DNA from 2 places in the Paenibacillus sp. J22P51 genome. Region 2 is predicted to be linked to the other one. Evidence: riboswitches for the same ligand, from Rfam matches in the RefSeq annotation. Region 2 holds a riboswitch; the other holds the start of a gene.
The links. Region 2 has a riboswitch for S-adenosylmethionine ahead of AC58QC_RS07175 (hypothetical protein). Riboswitches for the same ligand answer to the same signal wherever they lie in the genome.

Region 1 (3,418 bases), on a different contig from region 2:
GCCATTTGCTCAGAAAGCTCTTTCCCTTTTGTAACGATCAGACCCGCTAGCACATCATTATGTCCGCCCAAATATTTCGTCGCACTGTGGATGACGATATCGGCGCCAAGTTCAATCGGTCGTTGCAGATACGGTGTAAGCAAGGTGTTATCGACAATGGATACGATGCCCTTTTTACGGGCCCATGTACATACAAGCTCAAGATCTGTAATCATCATTAGTGGATTCGTTGGCGTTTCAATCACGAGACCCTTCGTATTCGATTGATAGGCGCCTTCAAGTGCATCCAAGTTATTCGTATCCACGTACGTAGCGGTTACACCGAAACGGGACATGATTCTTTCTAATAGACGGTACGTACCGCCATATAAATCCAAGGAAACAATCAAATGATCACCTTGGCTGAAATATGCGAAAATCGTTTGCAATGCCGCCATACCTGAAGAGCATGCAAAGCCTGCATCTCCAGATTCGAGCTGGGCAATAGCGTCTTCAAGCACTTTACGTGTTGGACTCTTCGTACGGGCATAATCAAATCCTGTGCTTTGCCCCAGTTTAGGATGGCGAAACGCAGTTGCTTGATAAACTGGAAAGCTAATAGCACCTGTAACAGGTTCTTCAATAGAGCCAATTTGAGCGAGACGACTTTCGATTTTCAACAAGGGAATTCCTCCTCAGGATGTGGGTACATTTTTTTACAATTGCGAGCTTGCCAAGCTTTCATTAATGTTTACCGTCAACTCAAAAGGTGTTTCTTGATATACATAATAGTTCAGCCAGTTCGAGAACAGCAAATTCGCATGTGCTCTCCAAGTGTTGTATGGCTGTCTACTTGGATCGTTATTCGGGTAATAATTGTTCGGGATATCGATTGGCAGCCCTTTGGCCGCATCGCGGTCATACTCCCATTTCAAAGAGCAAGCATCATATTCCGAATGTCCAGTTACGAAAATATGCTTCCCATCGCGCGTTGCGACGATATAGACCCCTGATTCATCGGATTCAGACAAAATTTCCAAATCCGGACATCGCTCAATATCTTCACGGATAATATCCGTATGGCGTGATTGAGGGACATTGAACACTTCGTCGAAACCGCGCAGCAGCTTCGTGTTCGGAACACTCACCGTATGAGGGAATACACCGAACGTTTTCTTCTCCAGACCATATTTCCGTACGCCGAAATGATGGTATAAGCCTGCTTGAGCAGCCCAGCAAATGTGCAAAGTTGAAGTGACATTGCGCTTGCTCCATTCGAGGATTTGCGTCAGCTCCTCCCAGTAATTCACGTCTTCGAACTCCATTTGTTCAACTGGCGCTCCGGTAATAATCATACCATCCAACTTATCATCTTTGATATCATCAAAGGTTTTGTAAAACATATCTAAATGTTCGTGCGACGTATTTTTGGAAGTGTGGGTTTTGGGATGCAGCAGCACGAACTCCACTTGCAGTGGCGTGTTCCCGATCAATCGCAACAGCTGTGTCTCTGTGGTTTCTTTGGTCGGCATTAAGTTAAGCAAGGCAATGCGAAGTGGACGAATATCCTGATGATACGCGACAGATTCATCCATGGTGAAGATGTTCTCTTGGTTTAAAATTTCTTTGGCAGGCAGGTTGTCAGGAATCTTGATCGGCATCCTGTTCACTCCTCTTCTGAAAGTAGTAGGTTAGGTAAAAACATGTATGAAAAACAAAAATGACCTTCTCTGGAATCAGAGAAAGGCCATGGAAAGTCAAAGTCAATGTCCTTCTCTTATCTCCCAGATTCGCTGTAAACAGCGTTTCCGCAAGAATTAGCACCGTGCTCCCCTTTGCTTGCAAAGGTTTGTCGGTTGCCGGGTGTCATAGGGCTAGTCCCTCCACCTACTCTTGATAAGAAAACGTAACGTATGCGATTAGCATTATCATACTATAAATTAAACGAAAGTCAAGATACTTGGGCTTGTACCTTGGTCAGAGATCGTAAGAAATTTGTAAACGTAGCCATCCATCTATTTTTGTGATACAATTTGTATCGGGTAGATCTGTTTACGCAAGGATACTTCTGGTTAAACAAGTAGGACAAGCTTACGCAGTTAAGTTCCGATACGCAGAAGAAATTTTTTGAAGAAATGAGGGCCACTATGTCAACTCAAACATCGGATAATTTCTCAGTATTCGCCTCCCTGCATCGATATTTCGCACTTACTGAAAACGTAAAACCCACGCTAGAGCAAGCAGAAATGGCTGCCGCTCAGCTTCCTCACATCTATGGAGCTGAAAGTGAAGCCGATCTAATGCAGCGCGGTACCCCTGAGTTAATTCAGATGTATACGAACATCAAAAATAAGATATTAAGCGCCGCCAAGTAAGTTTTGGCGGTTTATTTTTTTTGGCACAGACCTAGCCTTGCTGCCATACCCTATCTAAACGAGAATTTCCCTTATTTCATCAAACTTTTTGGCTTGAAACGTGATATATGAACGAGTATACTAGACAAGTATTCGACACGGACGGAAAAGGAGGGCATACGCTTGGACGGAGAACCGAGGAGTAGTACCTGCAAAGCGAACAAACAATTTCAAAGTGTAGGAATGAAGTCGGTTATTCCATCAGCCAGAGCCTTGCTCTTCTAGATGAACTAACCGGCTGATTCCATTCAAAGGGGTGGGCAGATGAAAACACGGTTGGTTCAAAATGGTATTTTCACGTTAGTTGATGATGTCACTGCTGCGCTTACACCTCCAAGCCAAGGCTTCTATTGGATTGATGCGGGAATCGAGGATCTGCAATTACTTCAGCCTCTGTTCCATTTGCATGATTTGGCCGTAGAAGATTGTCTAAGTGAGGAAGAACAGCGTCCTAAGATTGAATTCTATGATTCTCATTATTTTATTGTCATTAATAGCATTCGTTTCGATGATGAAGAAATTTTTCTACGCGCACTTAATCTATTTCTAAGCAAGCATGTCATTATTACCGTAACACGACAAAAAATTAATGAGCTCCGCGCTTTAAAGCCCTTCCTTTGGGAAGAAGAAGTGAATAGCGCCGATCGTTTCTTATATCATTTGGTCGATCTTGTTGTCGATAACTATGTGGCAGTCGGTGACCGAATTGAAGCTAAGATCGAGAAGCTGGAAGAAGATATTCTCATGGCGACGAAGAAGTCGCATTTGAATGAAATTATTGGTCTACGTTCTGAAATTTTATGGCTGAAAAAGGTGCTTGTGCCACAACGTGACGTCATCGGAACGCTTGGTAAGAAAGAACTGAGACTGATCGACCATCAGCTGCAGAAATATTTCGGCGACATTTATGAGAATGCCGTCAAAATTGTAGATACGTTCGATACGCTCCGCGATCTCATGGGGAACTTACGAGAAGCTTATCAATCCAGTCTTGCTAACCGTGCGAATGATATCATGCGTGTGTT
Region 2 (3,418 bases):
TCCATCTCGATAGGCATTAGCGACCTAGCTAACGGCATGCAACATTGGTACCGATTGTATCAGCAAGCTGCCCATCTGGCTTCCATGAGTTATTTTGCCGGATTTAATAAAGTATTCTACCCGGAAAGCTGTATGGAGCAGGGGAGATACGGTGCTGACAGTGGACTTGAGCATGCCCGTAAGCTGCAGGTCACATTGAAAGCGACCGGTGCCGGCATTGCACAGCTGCTGGAACAAAATAATGTGGAGTTATGGACCAGGGAGTTTGAGCAGATGCAGCTGCTCCTAGGACAAACATGGGGCTGGAGGCCCCAGGATGTCCACGCTGCGTTTGAGGATTTACTTTGGGAGCTCGGCGGGCTGCTGTATCGAAAAGGTATTCGCTGGGATGACCTCAATGAAGAACTTCAGCATCCATTTGAATACATGAAGAGTTTGGAGACGTTAGATGAAACGAAAACCTGGCTATATCGCATCTGCAGTCAGTTATTTCAACACATTCACGGAATGGCGAAGTCAGAGGTTAACTATAGCAGTGTTGTAACGATGGCTAAGCAATTTCTCGATCTCCATTATACAGAGGACGTAAATCTTACGCTGATTAGTGAAATGGTTGGCGTGAGTGAAAGCTATTTAAGCAAGCAATTTACGAAAGAAGTTGGTTGCAACTTCATTCAATATTTAACGAATTTACGCATTGAAGAATCGAAACGGTTAATGAAAAAGCGGGGAAATAAAATTACAGATATCGCTGAAACGGTCGGTTATTTGAATGTGGAGCATTTCAGCAGAATGTTTAAGAAGACGACGGGATATAGTCCAAAGCTGTATCGCGAGAGTTTGTTGAACGGGTAAGAGGTTAGGACTGTTAAAGTGTATTTTCGCTGAAGATACACTTGATTCGTTATAGGGAGTGTTAAATCCCTTGACACCACAGAACTTTATAGTAATATAGAGATAACTGAATACGTTGATTTTTCTTATCAAGAGCAGGTGGAGGGACTAGCCCTATGAAACCCGGCAACCGACAGACCTTTGTTAAACAAGGAATGCACGGTGCTAATTCTTGCAGAAACGCTGATCTAAAGCGAATCTGGGTGATAAGAGTGAGGATATGATTTTGAATTTTTATGACCTTTCTCTAATTCCAGAGAAGGTCATTTTTGTTTTTATTAACAAACTAATCTTGTGTATTAGGAGGGACAGGATGGCGAACACAATACCTGAAAATCTGCCAGCCAAAGAAATTTTAAACAAAGGGAACACTTTGACAATGAATGAAACAATCGAGTATCACCAGGATACTTATACCCTTCGTATTTCTTCTCTAAATTTGAAAAATTCGGATTTAGGGCTTTCGTTTGAAAGTTTGCAGCAATGTAAGATTACTCATATAGAATGTTTTCGATTTGACAGTGAGCTTGCAGAAAAGCTCTTAATTGAACACAGCTCTGATTATGTCTGTGGGCTAATTGCTCTCTCTACAGAGACGGGAGCATGTGGGTTAATGGAATTTGCGATCCCTTGTAAAAACATGAAGTGTGATTGGGTTTTGTGGGCTGCTCCTTTTCAGCGAATAAAAGGTCTGAGCTTGATTGAGAGTTTGAACTACGTTCGACAAAAACAGGCGGCATGGGGACCCGAGAGATATGAATTAATTGAGTCTGCATTAATGGATCTAAATGGAAAACTTGGCCGGGCATCAAATAAAAACGTGGATCAAAGATACTTGTGGGATCGAGCATACTTATTTGACCATACGCAATCGTACGTCTTTTTCTAACATCAGGTAAGCTTGGCAAGCTACATGACTTTCAAAATGTTGAAATATGGATAGAGAGAAGCAATCCAAGAGAAGTATCCGCGAATGAGCTAAATGATATTTCGGCGACGCAGGAAAAAATTATTCAAACAAGAGCCGCGGCTTTACTCAGCAAAATTCAAAAGAAACAGGTGGATCCTTTCGGGTTTGGAATTTCTTACCTCGCCAAACACCTAGACAATCAAACTAAATGGGACAAATGGCTTCAGATCTATCCAAAAGTCCAATTCGATGTTCAAATCAAAGAAAAGTTGATCTCAACAGGAGCAATCAATTGACAAATAAGCAGAGTCAATTTAGCTCTGGAAAGCGTTTTACACGGAAAAGAATGGCTCCTCTCCTGAGGCGGACCGTTCTTTTTTTACTATAAATCCACTTGTCGATTTCTTCTATAAGTACCAGGGCTAATACCCGTTATGGATTTAAACGTTTTGGAGAAGTGATGAACATCCGTAAAGCCGCAGTATTCGCTCACTCTCTGAATGGAGACGCCTTCGTTAAATAATTCTCGCGCATGTTCGATGCGTAAATGTAATAAATATTGGTACGGCGTCGTGTCAAAATGCTGTTTGAAGAGTACGTTAAACCTAGATGGCGAAAGCCCGGCTCTCTTTGCCATATCGATGACGTTAATCGGTTCGGATATGTGAAATGCAAAGTAAGATGTGATCCAGTTCAAAAATGGCTGTTGAGATAAAGACCCCAGTTGTGGTTTCATGTAGTTTTTAAATACAACAGTCAACCATTCGTGGGCAAGCTGATTGGCTTCCATGACGCCCATATAGGTTTGCAGCTGCCAGCATTCGATCATCTTCAGCACCAGATCTCTCATTTTATTAGAGTGGGCCGTCTCCAGCTTAAATGGGATTCGGAGATCCTCGCAATCATGCATCCTAGGCTGCATATAAGTGGCGTAAGGAGTCATGTCCAGTTGCCCAGGCAGGGTTACAAAGCTGTTTTCCCTCAAAGGATTATAGAAAAAATCAAGGTGAATATACGGATTAATCGTAGGGGTAATCCCCTTAATCGTATGCACATCACCAGGCTGAAACAGACAAAGATCGCCTTCCTTCAACATATGTATGTCACCGCCCAGCTGAATCTCAAACTGACCTTCTTGCACATAAAAGAGGATATAATCCAGCAAATTGCGCTCACCTAAAACAAACGGAGGTCGGATGGCATAACCCGCGATTCGAATAAAAGGAGTTATCGTATACTTTTCTAAAATCACCTGTATGTCACCACTTTCAGGATGCAGTTGCAGTTGTTTTTTACATAAAAAAAGCGTCTTATCCACAAAGAATTTAGCCTACATTTCCATTATGATAAGGGGAGTATGTTACTTAAGTATACCATTTTACAGAGAGAGGTTACATCCATGGAAAACGTATATAAAGGCGCCAAAACACGAGAAATCAGTTTTCCTTTAGGTGGAATTGGAAGCGGATGTATTGGTTTGTCGGGGAATGGAAGATTGGTGGATTGGGAAATTTTTAATCGCCCGAGCAAAAAGAGCTTCAACGGTTTTAGCCATTTCGCTGTAAAGGCAGAGCGAGATGGAACCGTGTTAGATGCACGGGTGTTAAACGGAGA

Region 1: it holds a riboswitch for S-adenosylmethionine, as region 2 does, so the genes downstream of both, metA (homoserine O-acetyltransferase MetA) here and AC58QC_RS07175 (hypothetical protein) in region 2, are expected to answer to the same signal.

What each region holds. Positions count from the first base shown of each region.
Region 1 is NZ_JCAUAZ010000011.1:35,855-39,272, forward strand. It holds gene AC58QC_RS21375 (aminotransferase class I/II-fold pyridoxal phosphate-dependent enzyme) at 1-659, opposite strand, end outside; gene metA (homoserine O-acetyltransferase MetA) at 696-1,640, opposite strand; SAM riboswitch class I at 1,754-1,882, opposite strand; gene AC58QC_RS21385 (hypothetical protein) at 2,127-2,354, shown strand; gene corA (magnesium/cobalt transporter CorA) at 2,658-3,418, shown strand, end outside.
Region 2 is NZ_JCAUAZ010000002.1:620,384-623,801, forward strand. It holds gene AC58QC_RS07170 (response regulator transcription factor) at 1-855, shown strand, start outside; SAM riboswitch class I at 978-1,107, shown strand; gene AC58QC_RS07175 (hypothetical protein) at 1,208-1,783, shown strand; gene AC58QC_RS07180 (Ger(x)C family spore germination C-terminal domain-containing protein) at 1,834-2,100, shown strand; gene AC58QC_RS07185 (helix-turn-helix domain-containing protein) at 2,187-3,056, opposite strand; gene AC58QC_RS07190 (GH116 family glycosyl-hydrolase) at 3,204-3,418, shown strand, end outside.